Regions from separate parts of the Shewanella sp. 10N.286.54.B9 genome, predicted to be linked through region 2. Evidence: riboswitches for the same ligand, from Rfam matches in the RefSeq annotation. Region 2 holds a riboswitch; the other holds the start of a gene.

Region 1 (14,942 bases), on a different contig from region 2:
CAGTGTTTTTGGCGTGCTATCAAATACTTCAAAGCCCAGATCCTTAATTCGTTGGATATCTTCTGCTTTATTGCCGCCGCCCCAAACCACCACTAAGTCGGGATTAAGCTCAAGCACTCGCTCAATTTGAATACCGTGATAACCACCAATACGCGGGATCTGCAATGCAGCGTCAGGGTAATCGGCATGATCGGTTGTGGCTACAATAGACTCACCTGCACCGATGGCATAGAGCATCTCAACCGCATGCGGTGACAACGCAATGATCCGCTTTGCAGGTTCAGCAGCAAAAGATGCTGCAGAGATAAATAGGCTCAACGCCACAAGTGATTTACACAAGATATTCATAAAATCCTTTTTTATTAGATTCGAGGTATAGAGGTTCTAGGTTCTAGGTTCTAGGTTCTAGGTTCTAGGTTCTAGGTTCTAGGTTCTAGGTTCTAGGTTCTAGGTTCTAGGTCAGTATAATCTAGAGGCACTAATAGTTTTACAGGCACAAGCAACACGACATATAGCAACTCATTATAAGCTACTGAAGGCTCTCATGATTAAGTGACACACCAACATTTAGCGATATTTCATCGCATCGAACAGTAATGCGAACAAATGCAATTTCAAACTGTTCGCTTTTGTAGCTAAGCCGTCAAGCTTTCTCAGAAACAACACCATAAGCATACGGCTCTTTATTACAAGCCGCTGAAGGCTCTCATGATTAAGTAACACACCAACATTTAGCGATATTTCATCGCATCGAACAGTAATGCGAACAAATGTAATTTCAAACTGTTCGCTTTTGTAACTAAGCCTTCAAGCAAATGTAATTTCAAACTGATTGCTTTTGTAGCTAAGCCGTCGAGCTTTCTCAGCCCATGAGCATACGAGTAGTATGTGATTGGGTGAGAAAGCGCAGACAATAACGCTACAGAAGCTAGCAGGCAGAAATTTAGTAGTCAAAGCCAGGTTGGGCTTTTACCCCTGCCTCAAACGCATGCTTTATCGGCTGCACTTCGCTGACAGTATCGGCTATCTCTACAATCGCTCGATGACACGCTCGCCCAGTTACAATCACGTGTTGCATTTTCGGGCGATTCTGTAGCGCCTTAATTACCCGTTCGACCTCTAAATAGTGGTAGCTCACCATGTAGGTCAACTCATCTAGCATGACTAAATCGATACTTTCGTCTTGCAACAATTTCTCGGTAGCATCCCAGGCTTTTACAGCGGCTGCGGTATCTTTTTCGCGGTCTTGGGTTTCCCAAGTAAAACCGGTGCCCATTACATGAAAAGCCACACCTGCGCCTTCAAGCAAGGTACGTTCACCGCACTCCCAGTTGCCTTTAATAAACTGCACTACGGCAGCCTTTTTACCGTGGCCTACGGCGCGTGCTACCGTACCAAAACCAGAAGTTGACTTACCTTTGCCATTACCCGTTAACACCAGCAGAATGCCTTTCTCTTCAGTGGCTCGAGCAATTTTGGCATCTACACCCTCTTTGACTCGCTGTTGACGCGCTTTATGACGCTCTGCTTTTATCTCGTCTGCTGATTTGCTTTCGTCATTGTCAGCTTGCTTTGAATCGCTCATTACATATCCTTGTGCGTAGGGTTACTTGTGCATTTATATTCGCACATCATTTAAATCGATTTTTTCCATATCTCAGTCAACGCGTCAACATCTAAGTGTTGCTCAAGCACGTCAGCTAAGCGTTCCAGCTGCTGCTCTGTTATTTGGTCGACATCAATACTATTAGCATCTTGCATTCCCGCCCATTGCAGCAACAATTGGCAGGCCTGCGGTGAGTCAAACAGGCCATGCATGTAAGTACCCAAAATTTGATTGTCGGCAGATAACATACCTTCACTCTGCCAGCGCTTTACTGCTGCAGACTCGCTTTGCTGATTATCTTTCGCCCGTCGTGTTAGCGTTAATGGCTGTTCCAATTTCATCAGCGAGTTAGAGCGACCACAGTGAATTTCGTAACCTTTAACCTCAGCTTGATCCCCTAACAGCGACAGTACGCCCTCTACTTGCAACAACACCTTGTCGCTTGTTAGTTCTGTGACCACAGGCAGTAAACCTAGCCCTTCACTGCTTCCTGCGTTATCTTCAATACCCTCAGGATCATCAATAAGGTGACCAAGCATTTGATATCCGCCGCAGATCCCGAGTACCTTGCCGCCGTAGCGCAGATGCTTTTCTATCTCTTTATCCCAGCCTTGCTGACGAATAAAATCGAGATCGGCGCGAACATTTTTACTACCTGGGATAATGATCAAATCCGCTGGCGGTAAACTAGAATGGCTCTGTTGGCCTTTGTCTTGCGCATGCTTGTGAGATTGAGTTTGCAATGAAACATAATCAAATTCGATCTGAGGATTGAGCCTTAGTGGGTCAAAATCGGTATGGTTACTAATACGAGGTAATACCAACACTAACACTTTGAGTTTGGTGTCAGTGCTTTTATCCGGCGCGGCGATCAGTGCATCCTCAGCATCCAGATGCAGATCGTGCAAGTAAGGTAAGACCCCTAATACCGGTTTTTGAGTATAGCTTTCTAACCAATCCAAGCCTGATTGCAATAAGCTGATATCACCACGAAAACGGTTAATCACAAAGCCTTTTACTCGGGCCTGCTCTGACTCTGACAGTAGCGCTAATGTACCGACTAGATGCGCGAACACGCCGCCTTTGTCGATATCAGCAATAAGAATCACCGGACAATCTACCTCTTCGGCAAAGCCCATATTAGCAATATCACCCTCACGCAGGTTTATCTCTGCAGGGCTGCCCGCACCTTCAACAAACAGCATTTGATATTCACCGGTTAATCGCCCGAAAGACTCCTTAACCGCTGCCATGGCTTTAACGCGATAACCTTGGGCATTTTTACCAAAGTAATCTTCAGCTTCCATCTTCATCAACGCTTTACCGTGGACGATAACTTGCGAGCCGGTATCTGAGCTGGGTTTTAATAAGATCGGATTGAAGTCGATTTGCGGCTCTAGGTGGCAAGCAACCGCCTGCAGTGCTTGAGCACGGCCAATCTCGCCTCCATCAATGGTGACAGCACTATTGAGCGCCATATTTTGTGGTTTAAAGGGTGCCACTTTATAACCTTGACGGACAAATAAGCGGCACAAACCTGCAACCAAGGTACTCTTACCTGCATCCGAGGTTGTACCTTGTACCATCAATACCTTAGCTTGCTTGTTATCATTTTTATGTTTGCTTTCTAAAGTCGACAAAACGATTCTCCTAACCTTTTAGTCGCAAAGGTAAGCCCGCCGTAACCAGAGTCACTCTGTCAGCAATCGCAGCAATATCTTGATGTAGCCAACCCGCTTCATCGACAAAGCGGCGGCTTATCTCCCCCATAGGCACAACGCCGCAGCCGACCTCATTACTGACCAAAATGAGCTCACCAGGTAACTCGGCGATAGTCTGCAAAAACTCGACTTTCGTCGCTTGCCAATTATCAGTTGCTTGCAGTAAATGGTTGGTTAACCACAATGTTAAGCAGTCGACAAGTACCAGACTATTTTGTTGTACATGACTTTTTAATGCCGCTGATAATGCCAATGGAGACTCTATAGTGCGCCAATCAATGGCTTCTGTTTGCCGTTTAGATTGATGCTGTTCGATACGTGCTGCCATCTCAGTGTCTAATGCCTCAGCTGTAGCGAAGTAAAGACAATCTACCTGACGGCTTCCTTTTTTGTTTTTATTGTCAGACACACGCTGCATCACTTGTGATTCAGCAAAACTGCTCTTACCGCTACGCGCGCCGCCGAGTACTAAATGGATCACCAAGACGCTCCTACAATAAGCAGTAACAAGTAACAAATGACTTCCGCAATTTGCTGAGTCGCCCCGAGCGTGTCACCGGTGTAACCGCCAATTTGTTTGTTAAACCACCGCGCCAATCCAATCCGTACGATTAATAGACCTGAGATAAGCATTAAAGCTTGCACAATGGATATTAGCAATAACGAAATTACTGCTGTCGCCAGCAAAATCGACAGTTCGTTGATCCCTTGCTGCATTGCCAAAGGCTTACTTTTGCTGCTGGCGTCATCGGAAACGTACTGCTCAGAAAAGATAAAACTCGATGCAACGACTCGGCTTAATGTATGGCCAAGAATGAGCGCGAGACTAACGCTACTCGGATCAAAAAGCGCCAGTTCGCTGAGCAATTGCCATTTGAGTAGTAAACACAATAGCAACGCCAACGCGCCATAGCTGCCGAGCCGCGAGTCTTTCATGATGCTAAGCTTGGCTTCAATCGTCCAGCCACCGCCTAAACCGTCGGCAGTATCAGCCAAACCATCTTCATGGAATCCGCCCGTTAATAACACGCTAGCAATCATGGCGAAGATAATTGCAACACTTGGTGACACCCAAGACAACATCAAGCTATAAACTAACGCGCTGAGCACTCCAATAAGCGTGCCCACCAAACCAAAATAGCGGCTAGCCTGATTAAGTTTATCAGCATCAACGTCAATCCATTTTGGCATGGGGATCCGAGTAAAGAACCCCATTGCGATAAAAAACAGATTGAGTTGCTGTCGCCATATTTGCATAAAAACATCCCTGAAAATAATTGAAAATAGCTGAGATCCGGTTAAAAACGGGAACAGCAGAGACGGGTAATAAAGGATTAACAGCCCAATAAACAAAGACGGACGCTCATCAAGCTTACGGAAAACAAGCACCGTCTCAGCTTGAACCGTCTTAGCTTGAACCGTCTTAGCTCGTACCGTCTCAGCTCGAATCGTCTCAGCTTGAACCGTATTAGCTTGAACCGTCTCAGCTTGAACCGTCTTAGCTTGAACCGTCTTAGCTCGAACCGTCTCAGCTTGAACCGTCTTAGCTCGTACCGTCTCAGCTCGAACCGTCTTAGCTTGAACCGTCTCAGCTTTTAAACATTAAATCTCTATCCCTGCGTCTTTAAAACTAGCCATCTCATTGTAGAAATTTGCCGCCGCTTGAATTAACGGGAACGCTAGCGCTGCGCCCGTGCCTTCACCGAGTTTCAAACCTAGATTGAGTAACGGCTTGGCTTGCATAAATTCAAGCATTAAGTAATGGCCTTTCTCATCAGACTGGTGTGAAAAGATCATATAGTCTCGACAATCAACATTAATATTTATCGCCACTAACGCCGCAGCCGAAGCAATAAAACCATCAATAACCACTAACATGCCGCGCTCTGCAGCTGCGAGAATAGCGCCTGTCATCTGCACAATTTCAAAGCCGCCAATGCAAGCCAATACCTGCATAGGGTCATCAAGTTCGCTGTGGTGCAGTAACATAGCTTGCTCAACTAACATCTGCTTACGCTTAAATGTGGCGGCATCGATCCCGGTACCGCGCCCCACACAATCGCTCGCGGGGATCCCGGTTAACACTGACATAATCGCAGCGGCTGCAGAGGTATTGCCTATGCCCATTTCGCCAAGCGCTATCAGGTTACAACCATTTTGGTGATGCAGTTGAACGCGAGCAGTAGCCATATCAAACCCCTGCTTAACTGCCCCAAGTGTCATCGCTGCGCGCTTATGAATCGGGCCTGTGCCCGCCCCTAAACGCTGATCAATAACACCACTCTCACTTTCAAAGGGTTGCAATACACCACAATCTATCACTTCAAGCTCTAAACCGACTTGACGTGTAAACACGTTAATTGCAGCCCCGCCCGCCATGAAATTCCTGACCATTTGTGCTGTCACTTCACTCGGTGCTATTGATACTCCGGAGTCCGCTATACCATGATCAGCAGCAAAGACCATCATTTTAGGGTTGTTGATCTGTGGACTCTCTTTACCAAGCACTTTTGCAATTTGCAGGGCCAGTGCTTCTAGATCGCCAAGCGCACCTAATGGTTTAGTTTTGGTGTCAATTTTCTGTTGAATTGTTTCATCAAACTCTGAACTCAATGGCTTTATATTAAACATCTAACCTTTTGCTCCCAACATCCCAAAAGGGATAATTTAAACTGCAGCCACGTTAAGTGCGTTTTGCACTGCGGCTGCCTAAAATAAACAAGAAAAATATACTTCCCATCACCGCGGTGATAATTCCCACAGGCAGCTCTTGATAGCTCAATAATGTACGTGCCAATACATCAACCCAAACCATAAATAACCCGCCTATCGCAGCAGTTAGCAGCAACGGATAGCGGCCAGGAAAGAGTAAGCGCACTGTGTGCGGTACCATTAAACCGATAAAACCTATGCCACCGCAATTGGCGACTAATATCGCAGTGATAAGCGAGCACAGTAACAACATAGATAACCGTAAACGTCCAACGTTTATCCCTAAAGTGTGCGCAGTCTCATCGCCGGCTCGCATCGCTATGATCTGCCTCTTAGATAGCAGAATAATTAGCGTACAAATCGACACAATAATCGCTGGTAGAATTAACCCTGTCCAACTGGCTTTTGCAAAGCTACCTAGGCTCCAAAAAAGCACTGAAGCGGCAGCTTGAGGGCTCGAAAAATACAGCAATAAACTGGCCATTGCGCCAAACATAAATGAGATAGCGACACCAGATAGCAGCATCCGCTCTACCTGAGTCGACAAGTTTCGGCCACATAAACCAAGCACCATTAATACTGATAAGCTGGCACCGATAAATGCACCAAGTGGTAAGCTTAACCACAATATACTTTGGCTAAATAGCGTTAAAACCACCACCGCGCCAAAGGACGCACCCGAGGATATGCCAAATAGGTAAGGGTCCGCCAACGGATTACGAGTCACAGTTTGCAGTACGCTTCCAGCTATCGATAAGCCCGCTCCAGCAATAAATGCAAGCATCACTCGCGGTAACCTTAGCTCCCAAATAATGCGTTCAGTCACACCTTGGTTGTCACCTAGGCCAAAAAATTTGTGACTAAATACCTGTAACACATCACTCGCTGAGATACTCGCCGCACCAAAACTGGTTGCGGCAAATGGTGTAAGAATAGCTATAAGTAATAGCGTAAGTAGCAAGAGCAATTGATAAGACTGTTGCCATTTAGCCTGAGTAATAGCAGACAATGAATTAGACATCCTTGCCACCCTCTTCTAATCCATGATGCGATTTACTGCGCGGTTCATAACCATAGAAATAACTGATAAGCGGGTTACCGTGCTGCGGGTGAGGTTTAACTTCACAACAGACATCAAACACTTCGCCGATACGTTGCTCGGTTAACACTGCTTTGGGAGTGCCTTTTGCTACACCGCACCCTTTATCAAGGAGTAATAACTCGTCGCACAAAGCGCTGGCAAGATTAAGATCATGAATTGAGGTGATGACCGTAATGTTAAGCGTGTGCAGTAACTCTAGGGTTTGAATTTGGTAGCGGATATCGAGATGATTTGTCGGCTCATCCAAAATCAACAGCTGTGGCCGCTGCACAATCGCACGAGCGATGAGCGCACGCTGTTTCTCGCCACCCGATAAGCTTTCATAAGCTTGGTTAGCTTTATCAGCTAAGCCCACTTTAATTAGAGCCTGAGCCACAACCTCTCGATCATCAGCATTGGTGAATTCAAATGCGCCTTTATGGGGCGTCAATCCAAGGCTGACAAGCTGAGTTGTGGTCATCTCAAAATGATGTGGTGTATCTTGCAGTACTACGGCAATCTGCTTGGCAAATGCCTTTGCAGATAGTGCTGTTATTGGCTGACCAAATAGGTTGATTTCGCCACTTGTAGGCTTGATAAAGCGATATAGACAGCGCAGTAAACTGGATTTACCCGCGCCATTGGGGCCGATTATTCCCAGCATCTGCCCTTTAGCTAAGCTAAATTCGATATCTGATAATATGGACTGGCCATTTAATTTCCAGCCTAAGCCGCTAACAGTAAGGACTGTTTCTGATGCCTGATTAGACATTCAATAAACTGCAAAGCATGTGCTAATAAACTCCCTTGAGACACCCGCTCAAGTTATTCAGTATGGTTCAGTTAGGCTGGTATCTGACTTGGGGCGAAAATTATTTCACACCCATACAGTTGCGGGTACAGTCCGGACTCATTAGCCGTATTCGGCCACCGGTTCCCAATTTGTGCGATTAGGCACCTAACTCAAATAAAAATCGTGTTGTTTACCTCATTGTTGAGGTAATAATGTGGCAGTTTATCACGCAATGCCAATAAGGCATTGCACTTGATCAACTACTCGCTACTCCAGTCCCCAATTAAGGCTTAGGTATTGCTGGTCACCGTCGTCTAATACATCGATAACCACCGTCGCAGCATAGGGCAACTTTAAAGCACTGTAGATCCCTGCGCACTGTTTTAGTCCGAGTGATTTAGCCATTAAATGCCGAATAACCCCGCCATGGGTTAATAGTAAAATAACCTTACCTTTATGCTGCTCAAGTAGAGCGTCCCAAGCCTTATCGACTCTAGACTCAAAAGCTTGCATCGTTTCGCCGTTTGGTGGGGAATTGGCCCATGGGTTTGCCCAGTAAGCATCTAGCCGTTCAGCAAATAGCTGATAAAGCTCAGTGAAAAGCTGCCCATCCCAATCGCCAAAATTAAGTTCCATAAAGCCAGGCTGTTCAACAAAATTAATATTGTGCTGTATAGCAAAAGCGTGAGCTGGCTCTGAGCAGCGCAATAATGGCGAACTCACCACTAGATCCGCCATGCTGTTTTTAGCCAAATGACAGGTTTTACTATTTTTAAGAGTCGAAAAAGCCACATTTAGCTGCTCTTTTCCAGCTAAACTCAGCACAACATCCGTATGACCACGTAAAACATTGCCACCTTCACAGGCACCATGACGCAGTAAAATTATCTTGGTTTTTTTCACCAAACAATCCAACTAATTATATTAATCATATACTTACAAGTAAACCTTCACATTTTCGTCATGAAAAAGTATCAGGTTTTAGGGCTTGCACTTTCGCTAATGACTCACGTATTATGGCCGTCTATACGTATAAATGTCCAAACAAAAATAGCTTTATCTAGTAATGCTAGCTTTTAGTTGATAAGAATGGACAAGGTAACTGAATTTATATTTTGCGACTCTGTATTTGGTAGGAATTTTTTATGGCAACACATACCCTGAGCCCAGTCCCGCACACCCAAGATACTGCCGACAAGGTTTTAGCAGTACTGACTAAAAAGTTAGAGGAAGGGATCCTACTACTTGATGGTGCGATGGGCACCATGATCCAAGATCGCAAATTTGAAGAGCAACAATTCCGCGGTGAGCAGTTCAAAAACTGGCATTGTGATGTAAAGGGTAACAACGACATGTTGGTGCTCACTCAGCCAGAAGCGATCAAGCAGATCCATAAAGATTACCTGCTGGCTGGCTCCGATATCATTGAAACCAACACCTTCAATGCAACTCGCATCGCGATGGCCGATTACGACATGGAGGAGCACTCAGCTGCAATTAATCTTGCTGGTGCCCGTCTTGCTCGACAAGCCGCCAATGAAGTTGAAGCAGAAACGGGCCGTCATTGCTATGTCGCTGGCGTCCTTGGTCCAACCAACCGTACTTGCTCCATCAGCCCTGATGTTAACGACCCTGGGTTTCGTAACGTCAGTTTCGATGAGCTTGTCGAAGCTTATATTGAGTCGATTAATGCGCTTATTGCCGGCGGCAGCGATATCATTATGGTTGAGACCATCTTTGATACCCTCAATGCAAAAGCGGCACTATTTGCCATTGAAACCGTCTACGACACTCAAGGTTTCCGCCTGCCCATTATGATCTCAGGCACCATTACCGATGCCTCAGGCCGAACACTTACCGGGCAAACGACTGAAGCCTTTTACAACTCACTGCGCCATGTAAAGCCATTAACCATTGGGCTTAACTGTGCATTAGGGCCAAAAGAGCTGCGCCCATATGTAGAAGAGTTATCAAAAATATCCGAGTGTTTTGTCTCGGCGCACCCTAACGCTGGTCTACCCAATGAATTTGGTGGTTACGACGAAACACCTGAACAAATGGCAGAAATCATCGAAGAGTGGGCCGAGGAAGGCTTTTTAAACGTGATTGGCGGCTGTTGTGGTACCACGCCAGCTCATATCCGCGTCATTCGCGAAGCCGTTATTAAGCATCCAGCACGAAAACTGCCCGATATTCCAGTAGCTTGCCGCCTATCAGGGCTCGAGCCGCTCACGATTGATGAAACCTCACTATTTTTAAACGTAGGTGAACGTACTAACGTTACTGGCTCGGCTAAGTTTTTACGCCTGATTAAAACCGGCGAATATGAAGAAGCGCTCAGTGTTGCCCGCGATCAAGTTGAAAACGGCGCGCAGATCATCGATATCAACATGGATGAAGGCATGCTCGATGGCGCTGAAACCATGCACAAGTTTCTTAACCTTATAGCCTCTGAGCCAGATATTTCACGTGTACCGATTATGATCGACTCCTCTAAGTGGGAGGTGATTGAGGCGGGCCTAAAATGTATTCAAGGTAAGGGCATCGTTAACTCTATTTCGCTTAAAGAGGGCGAAGAGAAGTTTATTGAGCAAGCCACATTGGTGAAACGCTATGGTGCGGCTGCCATTGTGATGGCATTCGATGAAGTCGGCCAAGCCGATACTAAAGCACGTAAAGTAGAGATCTGTACTCGCGCATACAATGTGTTGGTTGATAAAGTGGGCTTCCCGCCAGAAGACATTATCTTTGACCCGAATATTTTCGCCATTGCTACTGGTATTGAAGAACACGACAACTACGCGGTCGATTTTATAGAAGCCACCGCAGAGATAAAGCGTACCCTGCCCCATGCCATGATTTCAGGCGGTGTCTCCAACGTGTCATTCTCGTTCCGTGGTAATAACCCGGTACGTGAAGCGATTCATGCGGTATTCCTGTACCACGCCATTCAAGCTGGTATGGATATGGGTATTGTTAACGCTGGGCAACTGGCGATATACGATGATATTGATCCTGAGCTTAAAGCGCGGGTCGAAGCCATTGTGCAGAACTTGCCATGCACCGTTAACGACTCAAGTAATACTGAATTGCTACTCGAAGTGGCAGAAAAATTCCGTGGCGATGGCAGTCAGGCCGCCAAGAAAGAAGATTTAGAGTGGCGCACAAAACCGGTCAATGAGCGCTTAGCTCATGCATTAGTAAAAGGCATTACGGATTTTATTGATGAAGATACTGAAGAGGCACGTAGCCAAGCCAGTCGCCCGCTAGATGTAATTGAAGGGCCATTAATGGATGGCATGAACATCGTAGGTGACCTATTTGGCTCAGGCAAAATGTTCCTGCCACAAGTAGTTAAATCGGCACGAGTGATGAAAAAAGCTGTTGCTTACCTCAACCCTTATATTGAACTTGAAAAAGTTGCTGGCCAGTCCAACGGAAAAATCTTAATGGTGACGGTTAAAGGCGACGTCCATGATATCGGCAAAAATATTGTTGGTGTCGTGCTGGCCTGTAATGGTTACGAAGTGATTGATTTAGGCGTGATGGTGCCGGTTGAGAAGATCATCGAGGTGGCTAAAGCCGAAAACGTCGACATCATTGGTATGTCAGGCCTCATCACTCCAAGTCTGGATGAAATGGTACATAACGTTAAGTCCTTCCATAAAGCAGGCTTAACTATTCCGTCGATTATTGGCGGCGCTACCTGCTCAAAAATCCATACCGCGGTTAAGATCGCGCCGCACTCACCTGAAGGTGCGATCTATATCGCCGATGCTTCTCGCGCTGTGCCTATGGTGTCAAAGCTGATTAATAACGAGACACGCCAAGCCACTATCGATGAAGCTTACGCCGAATATGATGTGATGCGCGAAAAGCGTCTGTCGCAGACTAAGCGCAAGATCATCACCTCTATTGCAGCTGCACGTGAAAATCGTTGCCAGCATGACTGGCAAAACTACACCCCATTCGTGCCTAATCAGCTTGGGCGCCAGGTATTTGATGACTACCCGCTAGAAGATTTAGTTGAACGTATCGATTGGACCCCCTTCTTTAGAAGCTGGGAGTTACACGGGCATTTCCCACGTATTCTAGAAGATGAAGTGGTCGGTGAAGAAGCACGTAAACTGTTTGCCGATGGTAAAGCGATGCTGGAAAAAATCATCAGTGAAAAGTGGCTAACAGCCAAAGGCGTTATCGGACTGTTCCCAGCCAATACTGTTAACCACGATGATATCGAGCTTTACACCGATGAAACTCGCAGCGAGCTTGAGATGACCACTCATCACCTGCGGATGCAGATAGAACGTGTGGGGAACGATAACTTCTGTTTAGCCGATTTTGTTGCACCAAAAGACTCGGGAGTTGCCGATTACATGGGCGGCTTTGCGGTTACTGCAGGCCACGGTATTGACGAGCACGTAGCACGCTTTGAAGCCGATCATGATGACTACAGCGCCATTATGCTTAAATGTTTGGCCGACCGTTTAGCCGAGGCGTTCGCCGAGCGTATGCATGAGCGAGTGCGCAAAGAGTTTTGGGGTTATGCAAGCGATGAAACACTTGATAACGAAGCGCTTATTCGTGAAAAATACAAAGGTATTCGCCCAGCTCCCGGTTACCCTGCCTGCCCAGATCACACCGAGAAAGGTTTGCTGTGGGATTTATTAAAGCCAGATGAAACTATCGGCCTTAATATCACCGAAAGCTATGCTATGCTCCCAACCGCAGCGGTATCAGGTTGGTATTTTGCTCACCCTAAATCACGCTACTTTGGCGTGACCAATATTGGTCGCGATCAGGTTGAAGACTATGCCGCGCGTAAGGGCATGAGTATCGAAAAGACTGAGCGCTGGCTAATGCCTGTTTTGGATTATGATCCAGAGTAAAGTACCACGTTAAGTGGGGGAGTGCTTCCCCCACAAATTTCACTTACAACTCTCTTTTTTTAGCCATATTGCTAACAAGGTGACTGGCAAGCGCAGCGCAAATCTCTTGTTTTTGATATGCTTCAGCCCAGTAGAACTCACCACATGGGTTAATTTCTAAGAACTTTAGTTCACCATTAGGCGTCAAAATATAGTCTGCAGCGCCATAATTCAGCCCTAAACTCTTAGTAAGCTTAATCAGCTTGTGAGCCTCTTGCTCCGGTAAATCATAAGCAAACCAAGCAGCTAATGTTGTTGCGCCCTTCCTTCGCCAGTCGTAGTTTTCAGTTTGAAACTCATTACTGTTGATAGCGATGCAAAAAACCTTGTCCCCAACCACTGTTGCCCGCAGTTCTAACTCCTTCGGCAGAGATTGCTGAAATTGCATTGGGCAGAAACGTAAATCCTCAAGTCTATCTAAGTCACTTTCTTTTACTGGATTTGTAAAGACTACATTTTCCTTTCCATCCTCATAAATAGCAAAAGCTGTCTGCATTTTGGTAATAATATTGCCATTATGTTTATTATAAAAATTAAGTGCTGCTTGAGGATCATTAGTGGTGAGAGTATCTGGGATATCTATGCCTTGTTCATCGGCCTTAATGAGTTGCAGTTCTTTAGATGATGCTTTTCGAATACTCCAATAATCATCAATCTTAAACACATTCAAAGCGTCAAAATAGCCTAGAACAGTACGTTTAGATTCTTCAAAGCAAGCATTTCTGGTTTGCCTGTCGATATCTTTAGGTAAATCCCGAGCAATATGAAATCGGCGATACCAGATTGCACCAATATCCGATAATAGATATTGCTCACCCGTTTCCAAGGTCAATACTTGCTCTTTATCTAAGCCTTGATAGGAGGCAATGCTAACCTTAGTCGGAAACAGATCTGTATTAAATCTGGCGACTCTCACCCCATAGCCTAAAAGGTGCTTAGCAACCGTCTCGACTGATTGATTATCGTTAGAATGTGTAATGATTAACACAACGTTATTACTCATGAGATAGCCCTGTATTTACGTTATTCTTGATGCATCGCGCTATAGATTGCGCTATAGGAAGGTCTAATTCCTTTTGCAGCATTCCCCATTCACCGCATGGATTAACCTCCAAAAATACATAATCCCCATTCGTCGCTCTGATAATGTCCAATGCCCCAAAATTTAAACTAAGACGCGCCATTAAAAGCCTGATCTGCTGACAAACAGTGTCTGGCAGTTGATAAGGCTTCCAACATAAGTGCGGATGCTCTGTACTACGCCAATCCAAACTTTGTTTGCTTACCGCTGTTTTAGATGAGATTTTCCCGGTAAAAAATTCACCAGCTACAAAAACGACTCGCAGTTCATAAGCCTTTTCTATCTCCTGTTGAAACTGCATCGGGCAATATTTCAAACTGTCTAATTTGGATAAATGTTCTCTGTTTACTTTTGAGGTATAAACGAAAGCCTTGGGATTGTGCATGAAAGTGGTTAAAGGTGTCAGCATCTTGGTAATAAGATGACCATTTTCATTATCAAAAAACTGCCTTACTGCGTCAGGGGAATTGCTTAGTAACGAGTTCGGAATTGTCAGCCCACACTTTTTAGCAAGAATCAGTTGCAGTTGCTTATTTTCTGCACGTTGGATGTCAAAAGGAAAGTCAAACCAGAATATCGATTCCAATGCATACAACACCGCATTTTTTGCCGCCGTTGACTCTTTGGTAGCTTGGCTTAACGTTTCACCCGTCAGGGCAGAGTTCAAATTAGAGTGTTGATTTTTTCTAAACCAAACTGCGACGAAGTCAGATAAATAGTGACGAACGCCATCAATTTCAATCGTACCATTAATCCCCTGATTAGTTTGCATCGCTGAAATTTGAATATTCAATGGAAACTGGTCTGTATTCATCCTGACCATCTTCAAACCTAAGGCGGCTAAACTAGCATCCACCAATTCAGTAACGTAATAATCTTGGCTATGGGTTAAGCATAGAACTTTATGGCTCACTTATAACCTCTTCTGGCAGTTAAAAAAGTGCTGAAACAGCACTTTTTTTGATATTACATACTTTCTAATTCGCCACCTTCATCACCATCAGAGGGATGCTTCATCGT
Region 2 (14,942 bases):
TTGATTGAATACATTAACAAAAATGCAAAAGTGTGAGCAACAACACGTTCACATGTTGATCTAACGCAAGTTTTCCATGGGATACCCCCTAAGGGGTATGTTTTTGTTTTAGATAAGAGTCTAACTTCAACCTTGCAATAGGTGGGGCTATAAAGATTATAAAGTAATATGGAGATGAGATGGTGAGAACATTAACTAAAAAGACTTTTGCACTTAGTGCAATGGTCGTTGCTAGCTTACTAGCTGGCAGCACATTCGCAAGTGATAAAACTGAACCTCGTAACGAAGTTTACAAAAATAAGTTCAAGAATCAATATGAGACTTGGCATGACACTTCAGAAAGCAAAGAAATTGTTGATATGCTTGAAGAAGTACCAAGCCTAGTTGTCCTTTGGGCGGGTTATGGTTTTGCTAAAGACTATAACGCTCCTCGTGGTCACATGTACGCAGTTACAGACGTACGTAACACACTTCGTACTGGCGCACCGACTTCAGCTGAAGATGGTCCAATGCCAATGGCATGTTGGTCTTGTAAGAGCCCAGATGTACCTCGTATGATCGAAGAGCAAGGTGAAGATGGTTACTTCACTGGCAAGTGGTCTAAAGGCGGTCCTGAAATCGTTAACGCACTTGGCTGTGGCGATTGTCACGTAAAAGGTTCTTCTAAGCTACGTATCTCTCGTCCATTCGCTGAACGCGCAATGGAAACACTTGGCACTCCATTTGATAAAGCGTCTAAGAAAGACAAGCAGTCAATGGTATGTGGTCAGTGTCACGTAGAGTACTACTTCGAGAAGACTAAAGATAAGAAGGGCTTTGTTAAATTCCCTTGGGATATGGGCACCACTGTTGAACAGATGGAAGCTTACTATGACAACATGGAATTCTCTGACTGGACTCACGCCGTTTCTAAAACGCCAATGCTTAAAGCACAGCATCCTGGTTATGAAACTTGGCAGTTAGGTGTTCACGGTAAGAACAACGTAAGTTGTACTGACTGTCATATGCCTAAAGTTAAGAGTGACAAAGGCCGTAAGTTCACTGATCACAAAGTCGGTAACCCATTCGACCGCTTTGAAGAAACTTGTGCAACTTGTCACGAGCAAAGCAAAGAGTTCATGGTTAACTTAACTGAAGAACGTAAGCATAAAGTTGCTGACCTTAAAGCTCGCGCTGAAACTCAGTTAGTTAAAGCTCACTTCGAAGCAAAAGCTGCTTGGGATGCGGGTGCAACTGAAACTGAAATGAAGCCTATCCTTATGGATATCCGTCATTCACAATGGCGCTGGGACTACGCAACTGCATCACACGGTGTTGCTGCTCACGCTGCTGATGAAGCGCTTCGTGTACTAGGTACTGCGGTAGACAAAGCTGCTGACGCTCGCATCAAGCTTGCTCAACTACTCGCTGCTAAAGGCGTTAAGCAACCAATTGCTTACCCTGACACTTCTACCAAAGCTAAAGCTCAAGCAGCTCTAGGTATGGATATGAAGAAGATGAATGCTGATAAAGCTGAATTCAAGAAAACTATGTTGCCTAAGTGGGATGCTGAAGCTGAAAAGCGTGAAGCGACTTACAAGTAACAGCTAATATATAGCTAAGTTTTCTCTGCATAGCTCTATTGTAAAAAGCCCTCATTATGAGGGCTTTTTTTATGCTTAAGGCTTTATGTTAGAGTCGTTATTTAATTAATTCCAGTAATGCTTTAAAGCGCTCGCCTATGGCTTCATGTTGCAATTCGAATAGCAATGATTCGACATTTGTTTTTAGCGCGCCATGTTCCTGCATCATCTCTATGCCTAACTGTTTATTTTCAGGCGTTCTCGAAGACATTGCATCGACAATTAAATGTGTTGGGTAAGCATTATCGAGAAGGTCCATACAGGTTTGGTAGACACAAACATGAGTTTCTATACCTGCGACCAATATATGTTTCTGTCCCATAGCGGATAGCTTTGCTCTGAATTTAGGGCATTGCCAGCCACTAAAGTGCTGCTTAGCTATTGGTTCGGTGGTTTGTATCAACTCGGTGGCTAACACGTCTGTTGTTGCACCAAGTTTATCTGGTAGCTGCTCTAGCCACAAAATAGGTATGTCGAATAACTGTACCCCTTTTATCAATATGGTCAGTTTTTGGTGAAGTGCTTCACTCTGATGCATCACCCGGGCAAGCTGCCCTTGCACGTCCACAACAACTAATACGCAATCTTCAGGTTTCAACATTTAAGGTCCTTGGTACTTGTGGATTATTTGCACCAGTACAACTCAATTCCGTGTTGTAGCCAATAGGCGATAAGTCTAAGCCGCAGTGACGGTGCCTTATGGCAGTGCAGCTGCTGCATAAATGCACTCGATTGGTGCATTTAAATTCCTTCTAACATGAGTGTTATTCTCTATCTGTATGTTTTTAATCGCTTTGTAATTTTGGCCTGATGCTTGAATTATCTTTATCAGAATTAAAAATAGTCTTCAGGGAGATAGCCATGAAATTGGTCAGTGCCATTATTAAGCCGTTTAAGTTAGATGATGTAAGAGAAGCTATCGCCAATGTCGGCATTGAAGGGATGACAGTCACTGAAGTTAAAGGCTTTGGTCGTCAAAAAGGCCATACCGAGCTGTATCGAGGTGCTGAGTATCAAGTTGATTTTCTGCCAAAAGTTAAACTAGAAATAGCTACTAAAGCAGAAAATGTAGAGATGCTCGTCGAGGCAATAACAGGGGCGGCTCGAACGGGCAAGATTGGTGATGGCAAAATTTTTGTTACCAATTTAGAGCAAGCAACCAGGATACGTACTGGCGAACTTGATAACGAAGCACTTTAAAGGGGTAGGGAAATGGACGATTTAACTAAACTAGGATTAACAGTAACAGAGCTACGTTTTGCTCTGGATACTTTTTATTTTTTGATCTCCGGTGCGCTAGTGATGTGGATGGCTGCAGGTTTTGCCATGTTAGAGGCGGGGCTGGTTCGCTCGAAGAACACCACTGAAATCTTAACTAAGAACGTCTGCTTATATTCTATTGCATGCGTAATGTACCTAATCGTTGGCTACAACATTATGTATGTTGATAACGCTGAGGGAGGTTGGTTACCTTCATTTGGCTCATTGATTGGTTCACAAGCTGATGGCGCGGATCATGCGCTTGAATCTGACTTCTTCTTCCAAGTGGTATTTGTGGCAACGGCCATGTCAATCGTATCTGGTGCGGTTGCTGAGCGCATGAAACTATGGGCATTCTTGGCATTTTCAGTATTTATGACAGCTGTTATTTATCCTGTTGAAGGGTACTGGACATGGGGCGGTGGCTTCTTATCAGAAGCGGGCTTTGTTGATTTTGCAGGGAGTGGCATTGTGCACATGGCAGGCGCTGCAGCCGCTATTTCAGGGGTGTTATTACTTGGAGCCCGTAAAGGTAAGTATGGTGCAAACGGACAGGTGAATCCTATTCCTGGTTCAAACCTACCCATGGCTACTTTGGGCATGTTTATTTTGTGGATGGGTTGGTTTGGTTTTAATGGTGGTTCGCAGTTATTGGTATCAGACGCTGAAAATGCCAGTGCAGTGGCAAAGATTTTTGTCAACACTAACTCAGCAGCGGCATTTGGTGCCCTGTCAGCGCTCATTGTTTGTCGACTCATTTGGGGCAAAGCTGATTTAACCATGATCTTAAATGGTGCCTTGGCAGGTCTTGTTGCGATAACTGCCGATCCATTATCGCCATCATTAGCGATGGCGGGAGTGATAGGCATTGTCGCTGGTGGTGTGGTGGTGTTTTCTATTGTGGCGTTTGATCGAGTGCAGATTGACGACCCTGTTGGGGCTATTTCGGTGCATGGTGTAGCTGGGCTATTAGGCTTAATCTTAGTACCTATATCTAATGCGGACGCTTCTTTTATCACTCAGCTTTATGGCGCTGCAGTGATATTTGGCTGGGTGTTCATTGCTTCTACACTTGTTTGGCTTGGCCTTAAAGTGACCATGGGGATCCGTGTTACTGAAGAGGAAGAGTATAACGGTATGGATGCATCTGATTGTGGCATTGATGCTTACCCAGAGTTTGTCTCGGTAAAAAGTGGTAGTTAGAGCTTCACCAAATGAAAACAGCAGAGCTTAGGCTCTGCTTTTTTATGGGAAATGTTTACTCGAAGTGCCGAGAACCAGTTTGTTACAGGTGATAAAAAGGGGGATGGCATAAGGCCAATGGATTTGCACGAGTGTTAAGTATAGGATGGAGTTAACGTTATCTTAGGCATTACTTGGTGATGGATTAATGAAAAAAATCATAAATACCGGTTTACTATTGTTGTGCTTTAGTAGCTTTAGCGCAGTATCTGGTCAAGTGGTGGTGCGTAAATCCAGTGAACCATTTGATGCTTTTGCTGTTCGTGACCAAGTGCTTTTAGAGCATGATTGGCAACAAGCACTTAGATTTCAACGTCAAATCCAGATCCTACAGGCACTGCCCATAGGTTGTTTGCCTATTATGGTTCCCTATCGCCATTTTACCTGTGGTGCTCAATTTTATCGGCCTTATCGTTACCAAGATAAACAACTTTATATAGAGATAGATAAGCCGTCTCCTAAAGCTTCTCAATCAAAGTCTATAATTATTGATTAATGAGGTTATGCTTTTGATTTACGATTTGTAACGTTTTTAGCAAAGAGAGTAAGCCATACCTACTATGCTTATAGGTAAGGTTTATTGTGTTGAGAGCGTTATGAAGAGTGTTTCTATAACCTTGTTATCATTTCTACTTCTGTTACTACAAGCGTGTAGTTCGACCTCGGAATCAAGCAAACAGTATGCGCTTGAAAGCTATTACCATGATGAACACTTTAATGTGGTAGTAGACCTTCCTGTTGCTGACAGCCTATTTTATTTGTCAGATGACGACCTTAAAAGCGTTCGTAGGGACTTTAATCGCTCCAAACTGTCTGCTACTAGCAGCACCATGGTTCATCAGTGGTTGGCAAATTATATTAACGCTCAAGATGGTGGATTTCGTTATGCCGATAACTTAACCCGCTCTGCCAGTGAAACCTTTAATGACAGAGAAGGTAACTGTCTATCCCTAGTGTTATTAACCGCCGCAATAGCCGATGAGCTAGATGTAACGGTTCAATTTCAAGAGATTGATGTTCCACCTGTTTGGGATAAACAAGGAGGCTTCTATCTTGTAAATGGTCACATTAACCTTAAGTTACTGCCGCAAGAGCAACGTAATAGCATTAACTTTTCTACTGGTGCCATTCAAATAGATTTTTTACCCGAACGAGCGATGCAAGGCTATGACAAGCGTCGAGTGAGCCAGTCGATGGTGGCCTCAATGTATTACAATAATGTTGCCGCTGAAGCTTTGGTAAAGGGGCAGTATGATAAAGCGTATGGCTTGTTAAAACTCAGTTTGCAGCAGGATAATCAATTCTTGCCAGCGATTAATACGCTAGCTGTGTTATATCGATATAAAGGGCTGGTTGAAGAGGCAGAGGCTTTGTATAAATTAGCGTTAACCATAGATCCCAATGATATGAATGCGCTCTATAACTATGCCATTATACTTGGAGAGCAAAATAGGCTTGATGAGTGGGCTGATGTGCACAAAGTCATGGAACTCGCTCGGATCCATAATCCTTATTATTACTACAGCATGGCGCAGCAGGCATACTTCGATAAAGAATATAAGCTAGCGTTAAACTGGTATAAAAAAGCGATTGATAAGGCCGATTACCGCCATGAATTCTATTTTGGCCTTTCTAGAACATATTGGGCTACGGGCGATGAACGCAAAGCTGAAGTCAATATGGAGAAAGCATTATCATTAACCAATGACTCAAACAACAAGCATCGCTATCAATCAAAGCTGCAAGCAATGAGAAGTCATTAGCTGCCTGCTAGTGGCGTCGATTTTTATCGATGTGAGTGATAGCTCATGCTTATCTTTTATAGGATAACTTCTGTCGCCCTCCAATAACACAATCACCATAACAGTGCTTTCGTTGATTTTTACAGCAGGAAGGGCGGCCGCGCTCATAACTACTTAATATACTTGTGCATGACGGTATTTGAGCACGTTATTAGTTTGTTGAAAGCATTATAGGATGTTTAGTGGGAATTAATTGGCTCTATATAGAATAAATACAGTGAAAATTTTTTTAAATTATTGTTTAGAAATATACAGTTAAATTTATTTTATGTGATTTTTAATTACTTGATTGCAATGTGAGGAGATACTGGATAAATTGAACGCAGTATCGCAATCGAGAGATAAGAATTCACACGCTAGACGGAGCGCAGTATTACCATGTATTACCAAAATGATGATGTTCGAATTAATAAGATTAAAGAGTTGTTACCTCCAATTGCCATTTTGGAGCGATTTCCGGCAACAGAGAACGCATCAGCGACCGTATTTAATGCGCGTGAAAGCATTCATAATATCTTAGCAAAAAAAGATGATCGCCTTTTAGTGGTTATCGGTCCTTGCTCTATCCATGACCCTATTGCAGCTGTTGAGTACGGTAAACGTCTTGTTGAGCTGCGTAAAAAGTACAAAGATCAATTAGAAATCGTTATGCGAGTCTACTTTGAAAAGCCACGTACTACGGTTGGTTGGAAGGGCTTGATTAACGATCCGTATATGGACAACAGCTTTAAGCTCAATGATGGTTTACGCACTGCTCGCAAGCTGTTGCTAGATCTTAATGATATGGGCTTACCTACGGCTGGTGAGTTTCTAGATATGATCACGCCGCAATATGTTGCTGACTTAATGTGCTGGGGAGCCATTGGCGCGCGTACCACTGAGTCGCAGGTACATAGAGAGCTAGCTTCTGGCCTTTCAAGCCCTGTAGGCTTTAAAAATGGTACTGATGGCACCATCAAGGTGGCCATTGATGCCATTGGTGCAGCCAGTGCGCCACACCATTTCCTATCGGTGACTAAATTTGGCCATTCAGCGATTGTTGAAACCAAAGGTAATCCTGATTGCCATATCATCTTACGTGGTGGTAAAGAGCCTAATTACAGTGCAGCACACGTGGCAGAGATCAACCTGCAACTTGATAAAGCCGGGCTTGCGAATAATATTATGATTGATTTTAGCCATGCTAATAGCCGCAAACAGTTTGCACTACAGATGTCTGTTGCCGATGATGTTGCGGGCCAATTAAGTGCTGGTGAAACATCGATATTTGGCGTTATGGTTGAGAGTAACTTAGTTGAAGGTCGTCAGGACCCTGTTGAAGGACAATCGCTATGTTATGGCCAGAGCGTAACCGATGCATGTATCGGTTGGGATGACACAGAGAAAATGCTGAGCGTATTGAACGAGAGTATACTTAAGCGTCGATAACGGTTAGTGGCAAGTTTTTTGTTAAATTAAAACCTGGTGTTGCACCGGGTTTTTTTATGGCTTTTTGTAACGACAAAAAGAGCATCTAGGCTCTTTGTTGATAAACGCAGCATTCCTGGTGTTTATCTCGTATCGTAAAGTCTGCCTGTTCAATATCTACAGCTCTTTCCTATAACTACTGACAGGTTGGTCTGCTTATTTTGAGGTCACTTTAATTTTTTCAATGTTACTCACTGGTGCTTCAACAACAAAATCAAGCTGTACTAACGAGCCTTTTGCGCCAGTTTTAGACTCGCTATAACGCCACTGCTTTAAGGCTTTAATGGCTGATGCATCAAATACTGCAGTTGGCGATGACTTGATCACTTCAACATTGTTCACTTCGCCTGTGGGAGTGATATCAAATTGCATTACTACAAATCCATTTTGATTGGCTTCTACTGCCGCAGCAGGATAGGCGGGTTCAATTCTGATAACTGGATGGATATCAGGATTTTTATCATCTCCGGCTAACACTTGCTGGTTAAGTAAAAGGCTGCTTAAGCCCAGTGCCACAGTCAGCCCAATAACGGCTAAGCCACTTTGGCCTTGTTGATGAGTTCTCATTTGCATTATACGCTCCTTGAGTATGTGTTTGTTTCCATAGTGTGTGTGTAACAAGCCGTGATTAGCTTGTTGTGAGTATGCGAGCAACAGTTTGCTGTAAACTATTTTCTCTGCAGTATCGAGAGTGGCAGTTACCTTAGCATCACAGGCTAACTCCTGATCATTCCTAAAACGTCTATACGCTATCCAAAACAAAGGGTTAAACCAAAATACAGCTAAGATCCCGTAGGCTAAAAGATTACAACTCAGATCTAATCTTTGGTGATGGTATTGTTCGTGCTCAATAATGGCACGCTGCTGTAGCGGACTTAGATTTACAAACCCAGTAGGTAGAATAATCTTGGGGTGAATAACCCCAACGAGCATAGGAGAGTGAACCTTTTCATGGCTGTATGTTGCTAGGTAGGAAGCTAAACCTTCTACCTTTTTAGCTGTCTGTAGCAATGTGCGTAGGTAAGCGCCTTGCAACCACAATGCCAGTGACATTGTGCTTAAACCTATAAGCCAGATGACGGTTAGTGCTTGGCTGTACCAAGATGATTCACTTTGCTTTATGGCTTTGCCGGCCTGAACACTGTAATAAGCAATCTGATTAGATTGCACGGGAAATAGTTGCGTAGGAACATAGTTGACTAATATAGAACTCAACAAAAGTAGCGGTAATAACATCCACAAAGTATAGGTTTTGTGTGCACCTAAGTGTTTCTGTAATCTGCTATGGCCAAGTAATAGTATGCTGCAAATAAGGCTTAATAACAGAGTTTGCTGCAGTAACCAAAGGCTCATGACTTATTTTCCTCTTGCCAGGTATCAATCAGTTGTTGTAACTCTTCAACATCTTTTGCGCTTAGCTTGTTTTCGCGAGCAAAGCCTGCAACTAAAGGAGCAACCCGACCAGAGAAGAGTCTTTCGATAAAAGATTCACTCTCTTTCAGTTGATAATCACTTTGAGCAATGAGTGGATAATATAAGTAACTACGACCCTGTTTTTCAAAACCGATAGCTTGCTTTTTAACAAGTCTATTAAGCAGCGTTTTAACTGTTTTCTCGTGCCAGTCATTATTCTTACTTAACTGGGCTACAACTTCGCTGGCACTTATTGGCGATTTTTGCCAAAGCACATTAAGTACATTGAGCTCAGCATTACTTATCTCTTTCATGATGATTATCTCGTCAATAGCTATTACTTCACTGATGATAGCTATTGATTACAGTTGTAATTTTTAATTATGATTACAAATGTAATCATAATGTGCAAGCCCTTATGTTAATAAAATGATAATGAGTGATGGCGTTTCAAGTATGCGGTTGAATAGATTAACTATTGGTTCGCTAAAAGCTGGCTGTACCCTTAGGAGAGATTTTTATCTATGCCTTTTGCTGCTGTAACGATACAATCTGTTAAACATAAATACCCTAAACAAGGATTGTAAAGGTATGAAAGCAAGTCAGCCGTCACGCTGGGTAATCTGTTCAGTACTTTTATGCTGTCATTTTTCAATGGGGGCGTATGCATCAGAAACGACAGAGAGCTCGATTGATAAGTCGCCTATGCAACTGTCTATTTTTAGCCAGAAATTAAGTTTTTTCCTTCCCGATGACTGGAAACTAGCCTATACACAACGAGAAGATGGGATGTTCTCTGCTGAGTTTTTACCTCAAGTTGAAGGCCTAAATAATTGGTCTTCAATGGTATGCATTCAAGGTTTCGAGGGGATGGCAGTTAATATTAAACCGGATGATTTCCTTGATACCATGGTTGCTACCTATCGAGATAACTGCAGTGGTGAGGTGATATATGAACGCGTTGATAATGAATTTATTAATGGTCATCAAACTGCTAGTGCCATCATTGGTTGTACCCGAATGCCAAACACCCATCTAAATGGACTTGAAATAGATTTTTATAAAGAGCCTCAACGCCTAAGTGAGGTTGGTTATTATACTGCTATTAGCGGAGAGAAGGATTTGTATCTTATCCATAAGTCGTTGCGAGGTAATGAATTTAATACCATCAGCACTCTGGTTGAAAAGAAAAACTATCGTGAGTTTATGTCTGCGGTCAGCCCGTTTAATTTAAATTAAAACATCAGTGGCCTGATACTGTGTTTTGACCTAAATGGATGGCACTTAAATCTTCACCTAGAATCGACATGCCTTTGCTAAAAATGGCTTTGATACTTGGTTTTCTAATGAGTATCACAGAGTAAGACTAAAGACTTAGTGGGTGAATTCTATCTAGCTCCGACAGGTAATAGTCGTAAGTTCACTCATTGCAATCTAAGCTAGAACAAATCTGCTCTTTGATTAGTTAGACATTTAACCGTATAGACGTCTATAATGCGCGCACAAAGCGGTAACCTCAACATACCGCAGCGTAACAACGATAAAAAATAACTAACTAGTCAACTTTATTGGTGCCTCTAGTTTCAACATTAATTGTTGGCTGAGGATAATCGGGAAGTCAGTTAAATTCTGACACTGCCCCCGCAACGGTGAATGGTGAGGCACAAGCGCTTTAAAGTTTGTTGTCGCATATTGATGACTTCATCAATATAGAACCTAAGTCCGGAGACCGGCCCGTAAAGTGATTTCGATGATTTCGGCGGGCAGATCTCGAAGTGCGGCAACTGGTAAATGTAGCGAAGGAACTATGCGCTATTTGATTTACAATGCCGTGACGCATTTGCCCCGTTTTCCTTTAGGAGTCAAGGGTAAATGGGTACTAAACCATCTAAAATTGCGTTGCTTATCAGCGGCGTATTCAGCTTAACTGCATTGCCAACAGTGGCGGCAGAATCCAATCAAGACGTGACTATTGATGAAACTATTACCGTAACCGGTACCCGTTTCGATAGAAGCACTGAAAAACAGCTTACCGTTATTAATACTATTGAACGCAGCGAGATTGAACGCTTGAATCCTAAGTCGGTTGCAGACGTGTTAGAAAGACTGCCAGGCGTTAGTGTTGTGCGAAATGGCGGTGCAGGGCAAAGTGCTTCAATTAGCTTGCGCGGCACAAATTCAAGCCATGTATTGGTCATTGTTGATGGCGTAAAGGTAGGTTCGGCGACATTGGGTAACTTTAGTTTTAACACCTTGTCCCCTGAAAGCATCGAGCGTATTGAAGTGTTGAAAGGTCCTAGAGCGTCTGTATGGGGCAGTGATGCCATTGGCGGTGTGGTTCAAATCTTTACTCGTCAGCTGAAGAGTGATGAATGGTATGTTGGTGCTGAATATGGCTCTAATGACTACATTCGAGGCTCTGCGGGAGTCGGTATTGAGCATGGTGAAGGCAGTAGCACCTTGACTGTAAACCGCGAACAATCAGACGGCTATGATATTTATCAGGGTGCAGATTCAGAGAAGGATGATGATGGCTACAGTCGTACATCTTTATCTCTTAAGGGCTCGCAGCAATTGGCTCCGCAATGGCAAGCATTATGGAGTGGCCAATACGACCGAGGGAATACTCAGTACGACGATATCTACGCCAGTGGTAGCGCGGACGAATCTGACTATGCAAACTACATTTGGAACTTAGGTGCTCAATACCAAGGTGACAAACTTACAAGCAAATTCACTGTAAATCAGTCTAGAGATTATAACGAGAACTTTCGCGGCGATAATAACGATGTACCGCGCGCTGACTTTGAAACGATGCGTAAACAGGTTAGCTGGAACAATCAGTATTTGTTAGCTGATGGTTTAAACCTCAATGGTGGCTTAGATTGGTCAAACGAGGCTGTACTAGGGGATTATGCTCAAGACGAGAGAGACATTCTTGGCGCATATATTTTAGTTGGCAAGCAGTGGCAGCAGCTACTAGCCGAAGTAGCGGTTCGTTATGATGATGTTGAAAATATCGACAGTGAAACGACTTATAACGTCAGCTTAGCATATCAGTTTGATAAAAACTGGCGTTTATCTGCCACGACGGGTACAGCCTTTAAAGTACCTACTTTTAATGATCTGTACTGGCCTAATTCAGGTAATCCAGATCTGCTCTCTGAAACTTCTACAAGTTATGATGTGACACTAAATTATAGCCGTAACACAGTTAGTGCTTATATTAGCGTATTTAAAAATGATATTGATAACTTGATAGCTTGGGCGCCTACTGGCGAAGTTGATGACAATGGTTGGGATATCTGGAAGCCTGCTAATGTAAACAATGCAGAAATTTCAGGCGTTGAATTCTTTACTAAGTTTGAAATATTTGGATTTGATAATCAGTTAGCTTATACCTATTTAGAGCCGGAGGATAAGAAAACGGGTGAAATGCTAATTGGTCGTAGTGTTGAAGAGCTTAATTACAGTTTAAGTTATCAGTGGCATAACTTTGATTTGTTAGCTAACTACCACTACCAAGGAAAGCGTTACGCAGGTTATGGTTTATATCTTGAGGCATATCAACAGTTAGATTTAGGTATTGGATATCAAGTGGCTGATAATTGGCAGTTACGCTTAAAAGCTAACAATATATTTGATGAAGAGATCATCTCTGCAACCAACTATATTAGCCCTGGCCGGGAGTTGTTCTTTAGCGTCAGTTACAGCGCTTTGTAAAAACCGATAAGCCAAAGCGTTTAGTCAATAAAAGCCAGTCTCAATAAGACTGGCTTTTTTGTGCATGGTAATTACTAAAGAATGGACGCTGTAGAGATTTCAAATCTCAGATACAAAAAAACCTCGCTAGGCGAGGTTTAAGTTGTAAGCTTAAGGTCTTAGATTGCCTTAGCTTAATGTTTAAATGTTGCAACACCTAAACTAAATATTGGTGCCCGAACCCGGAATCGAACCAGGGACACGAGGATTTTCAATCCTCTGCTCTACCGACTGAGCTATTCGGGCAACGGGCGCTATTAAAAGGCTTTTACCGATTTGAGTCAACCAATTTCTGCTAAATATCATTATTTTTTAGTTGTGCGTTGAATAATTCAGCGTTTAGCTGCACAACTGAGCAATTTGTTTAGTAGAGAGAAGATTCTAACGACTGGACTACTATTTGTTATAAAGCTGTGAATATAATCGTGGTTTACACGGTCTAGTCTATATAATCCGCATAATTAAATTATCAGCAAGGATGATGCTAGTTGCATACTCAGACAGTTTGGAAAATTCAACGTTACCCTGTAATGCTTTTCGTAGCTATTGCGTTTCTGCTGCTGCTTTCATTGTTAGGACTGCATAGGTTGAATCTTGATGTCGATTTTAGTGATTACTTTTCTCCAGAGGATCCGCGCTTTATCGCTTTTAATAGCATGAGTGATAGCTTCGAACGTCATGACCAGCTGTGGTTATTACTTGAGAGCAAGCAAGATTGGCGTGACGGAGAGCTTAACCAGTCCTTGTTAGCGTTTGTCTCTCAAATTGATAAACAGCCAAATATCATCAGTGTGCAGGGCTATAATCAATTTGTGCAGGGCCATGCCCAATTAAACAAAATTCTGCCCTATAAGAAACATCCTCGCCTAGATTCTGTTTTGTCTAATGACGGCCATGCAATATTGCTCCAGTTTCAGTTAGACGAATCTAAAGCATCACAATTTAAAACGCGCAGCTTATGGCTTATCGATACTCTCGATGATATTAAGCTCCAATCGCAACAATTCTGGCAACCACTGAAGGTTAACAGCTACCTTAATGGCACCCATGCCTTGAACTGGCAATATGCCAAAGTATTACGCCATGATCTGACTTGGTTTGCTCCCTCTTTATTACTGGTCATTTTTGTTATGGCTGCACTATTTATTCGGCAAAAAGTGTGGGTTGCAGCGCTGTGTCTTAACAGCTTAATAGCACTTGTTTTGACGGTTGGCGTTGCAGCATGGTTGAAGCTCACTTTGGCTGCGATTAGCGCTTTTGTGCCGGTGATTATTGTGACGCTAGCACTTGCCTATGCATCGCACCTGTATTTTGGTTGGCGCAGGTCGGTGAATAATGGTTTGTCGAATGAACTTGCGCTAACTGAAACCGTTCGTGTTAATCAAGCACCACTTTTCTACTCAACCGTTACCACTATATTTGGTTTCTGTTTATTAACTTTTAGCCCATCGCCTCCAATTCAAAGCTTTGGATTGCTAGTGGCTTTTGCCGTGCTCTGTAACTATTTACTGAGCCTGACCACACTTATTTATTTTGCCAAATTCTCGGTTACAAAGCCTCATCCAATCCGTTTTTTTGCCACAGTAATAGGCTTAGCTAAATATAATGTAAAAAGGCCCAATGCGGTTATGTTAGGCATTGTTCTTATCAGTGTCGCTGCCACATTTAGTGTGTCGAAATTGACCTTAAATGACGACCCACTAAGTTACTTTAATGATGACAACCCTTTTACCGTTTCTAGCCAAAAAATGCGTCAGTATTTTGCCGGTATTAACTTGCAGCATTACGTAGTTGCTAGTGTCTCTGCTGAGCAAGTGGATAGGACTGAGCTGAGCTTTATTTATAAGTTTGCTCGGTTTTTAAAGGCTCAGGAAGAGGTCAATAAAGTGCAGCACTTAGGTGACTGGATTAGAAGTACCGGGATTGGGCAAAGTCAGTTTCATCAATTGCTGGCTGATAACTCAGTGACCGAGCTGCATTTACAGAGTGAACTGTCCGCAAACAAGAGTGCTGCTCTAGTAACGCTGTATTTAAAACCGATGACGGCGATGGAGTTGGTGGCATTCGAGAAGAAAGTTAATTATTGGCTGGAGCAGAATGCTTCGCAGGTTACCGTTAGCCCGCCGCTTGGTAGCAATTTATTGTTTGCTCACCTAAGCATTGATAACGCCAATAATATGCTGTCTTCATTTGGTGTGGCTTTGATTGCGTTAGCCGTTCTACTCAGTATTTTAAAGCGTTCGTTACTGTTTGGTTTTATGGGACTGTTACTTAACTTCCTACCTTTACTGTGGGTATTTGCGCTGTGGCAGCTTAACGGCGGCTTTATTAGCTTAGGCACGGCCGTTGTGCTCGGTATGATGTTGGGGGTGAT

What was found. A riboswitch is a leader RNA that binds a small molecule or an ion and turns the genes downstream of it on or off. The one in region 2 is predicted to bind cobalamin.
Region 1: it holds a riboswitch for cobalamin, as region 2 does, so the genes downstream of both, AB4135_RS20515 (ABC transporter ATP-binding protein) here and AB4135_RS15925 (TonB-dependent receptor domain-containing protein) in region 2, are expected to answer to the same signal.

The regions. Positions count from the first base shown of each region.
Region 1 covers NZ_JBFRIY010000070.1:49,993-64,934, forward strand. Annotated here, with positions in the region: gene AB4135_RS20480 (cobalamin-binding protein) at 1-348, opposite strand, end outside; gene cobO (cob(I)yrinic acid a,c-diamide adenosyltransferase) at 944-1,585, opposite strand; gene AB4135_RS20490 (cobyric acid synthase) at 1,636-3,192, opposite strand; gene cobU (bifunctional adenosylcobinamide kinase/adenosylcobinamide-phosphate guanylyltransferase) at 3,257-3,808, opposite strand; gene AB4135_RS20500 (adenosylcobinamide-GDP ribazoletransferase) at 3,805-4,584, opposite strand; gene cobT (nicotinate-nucleotide--dimethylbenzimidazole phosphoribosyltransferase) at 4,930-5,958, opposite strand; gene AB4135_RS20510 (FecCD family ABC transporter permease) at 6,011-7,060, opposite strand; gene AB4135_RS20515 (ABC transporter ATP-binding protein) at 7,053-7,892, opposite strand; cobalamin riboswitch at 7,949-8,097, opposite strand; gene AB4135_RS20520 (histidine phosphatase family protein) at 8,181-8,816, opposite strand; gene metH (methionine synthase) at 9,059-12,802, shown strand; gene AB4135_RS20530 (MvdC/MvdD family ATP grasp protein) at 12,846-13,844, opposite strand; gene AB4135_RS20535 (MvdC/MvdD family ATP grasp protein) at 13,837-14,835, opposite strand; gene AB4135_RS20540 (microviridin/marinostatin family tricyclic proteinase inhibitor) at 14,889-14,942, opposite strand, start outside.
Region 2 covers NZ_JBFRIY010000044.1:8,929-23,870, reverse strand. Annotated here, with positions in the region: gene nrfA (ammonia-forming nitrite reductase cytochrome c552 subunit) at 180-1,583, shown strand; gene AB4135_RS15970 (isochorismatase family protein) at 1,681-2,223, opposite strand; gene AB4135_RS15965 (P-II family nitrogen regulator) at 2,484-2,822, shown strand; gene AB4135_RS15960 (ammonium transporter) at 2,835-4,085, shown strand; gene AB4135_RS15955 (hypothetical protein) at 4,273-4,620, shown strand; gene AB4135_RS15950 (tetratricopeptide repeat protein) at 4,721-5,887, shown strand; gene aroG (3-deoxy-7-phosphoheptulonate synthase AroG) at 6,305-7,354, shown strand; gene AB4135_RS15940 (TonB family protein) at 7,550-8,746, opposite strand; gene AB4135_RS15935 (BlaI/MecI/CopY family transcriptional regulator) at 8,743-9,120, opposite strand; gene AB4135_RS15930 (hypothetical protein) at 9,398-10,045, shown strand; cobalamin riboswitch at 10,359-10,559, shown strand; gene AB4135_RS15925 (TonB-dependent receptor domain-containing protein) at 10,679-12,529, shown strand; tRNA gene AB4135_RS15920 (tRNA-Phe) at 12,739-12,814, opposite strand; gene AB4135_RS15915 (RND family transporter) at 13,057-14,942, shown strand, end outside.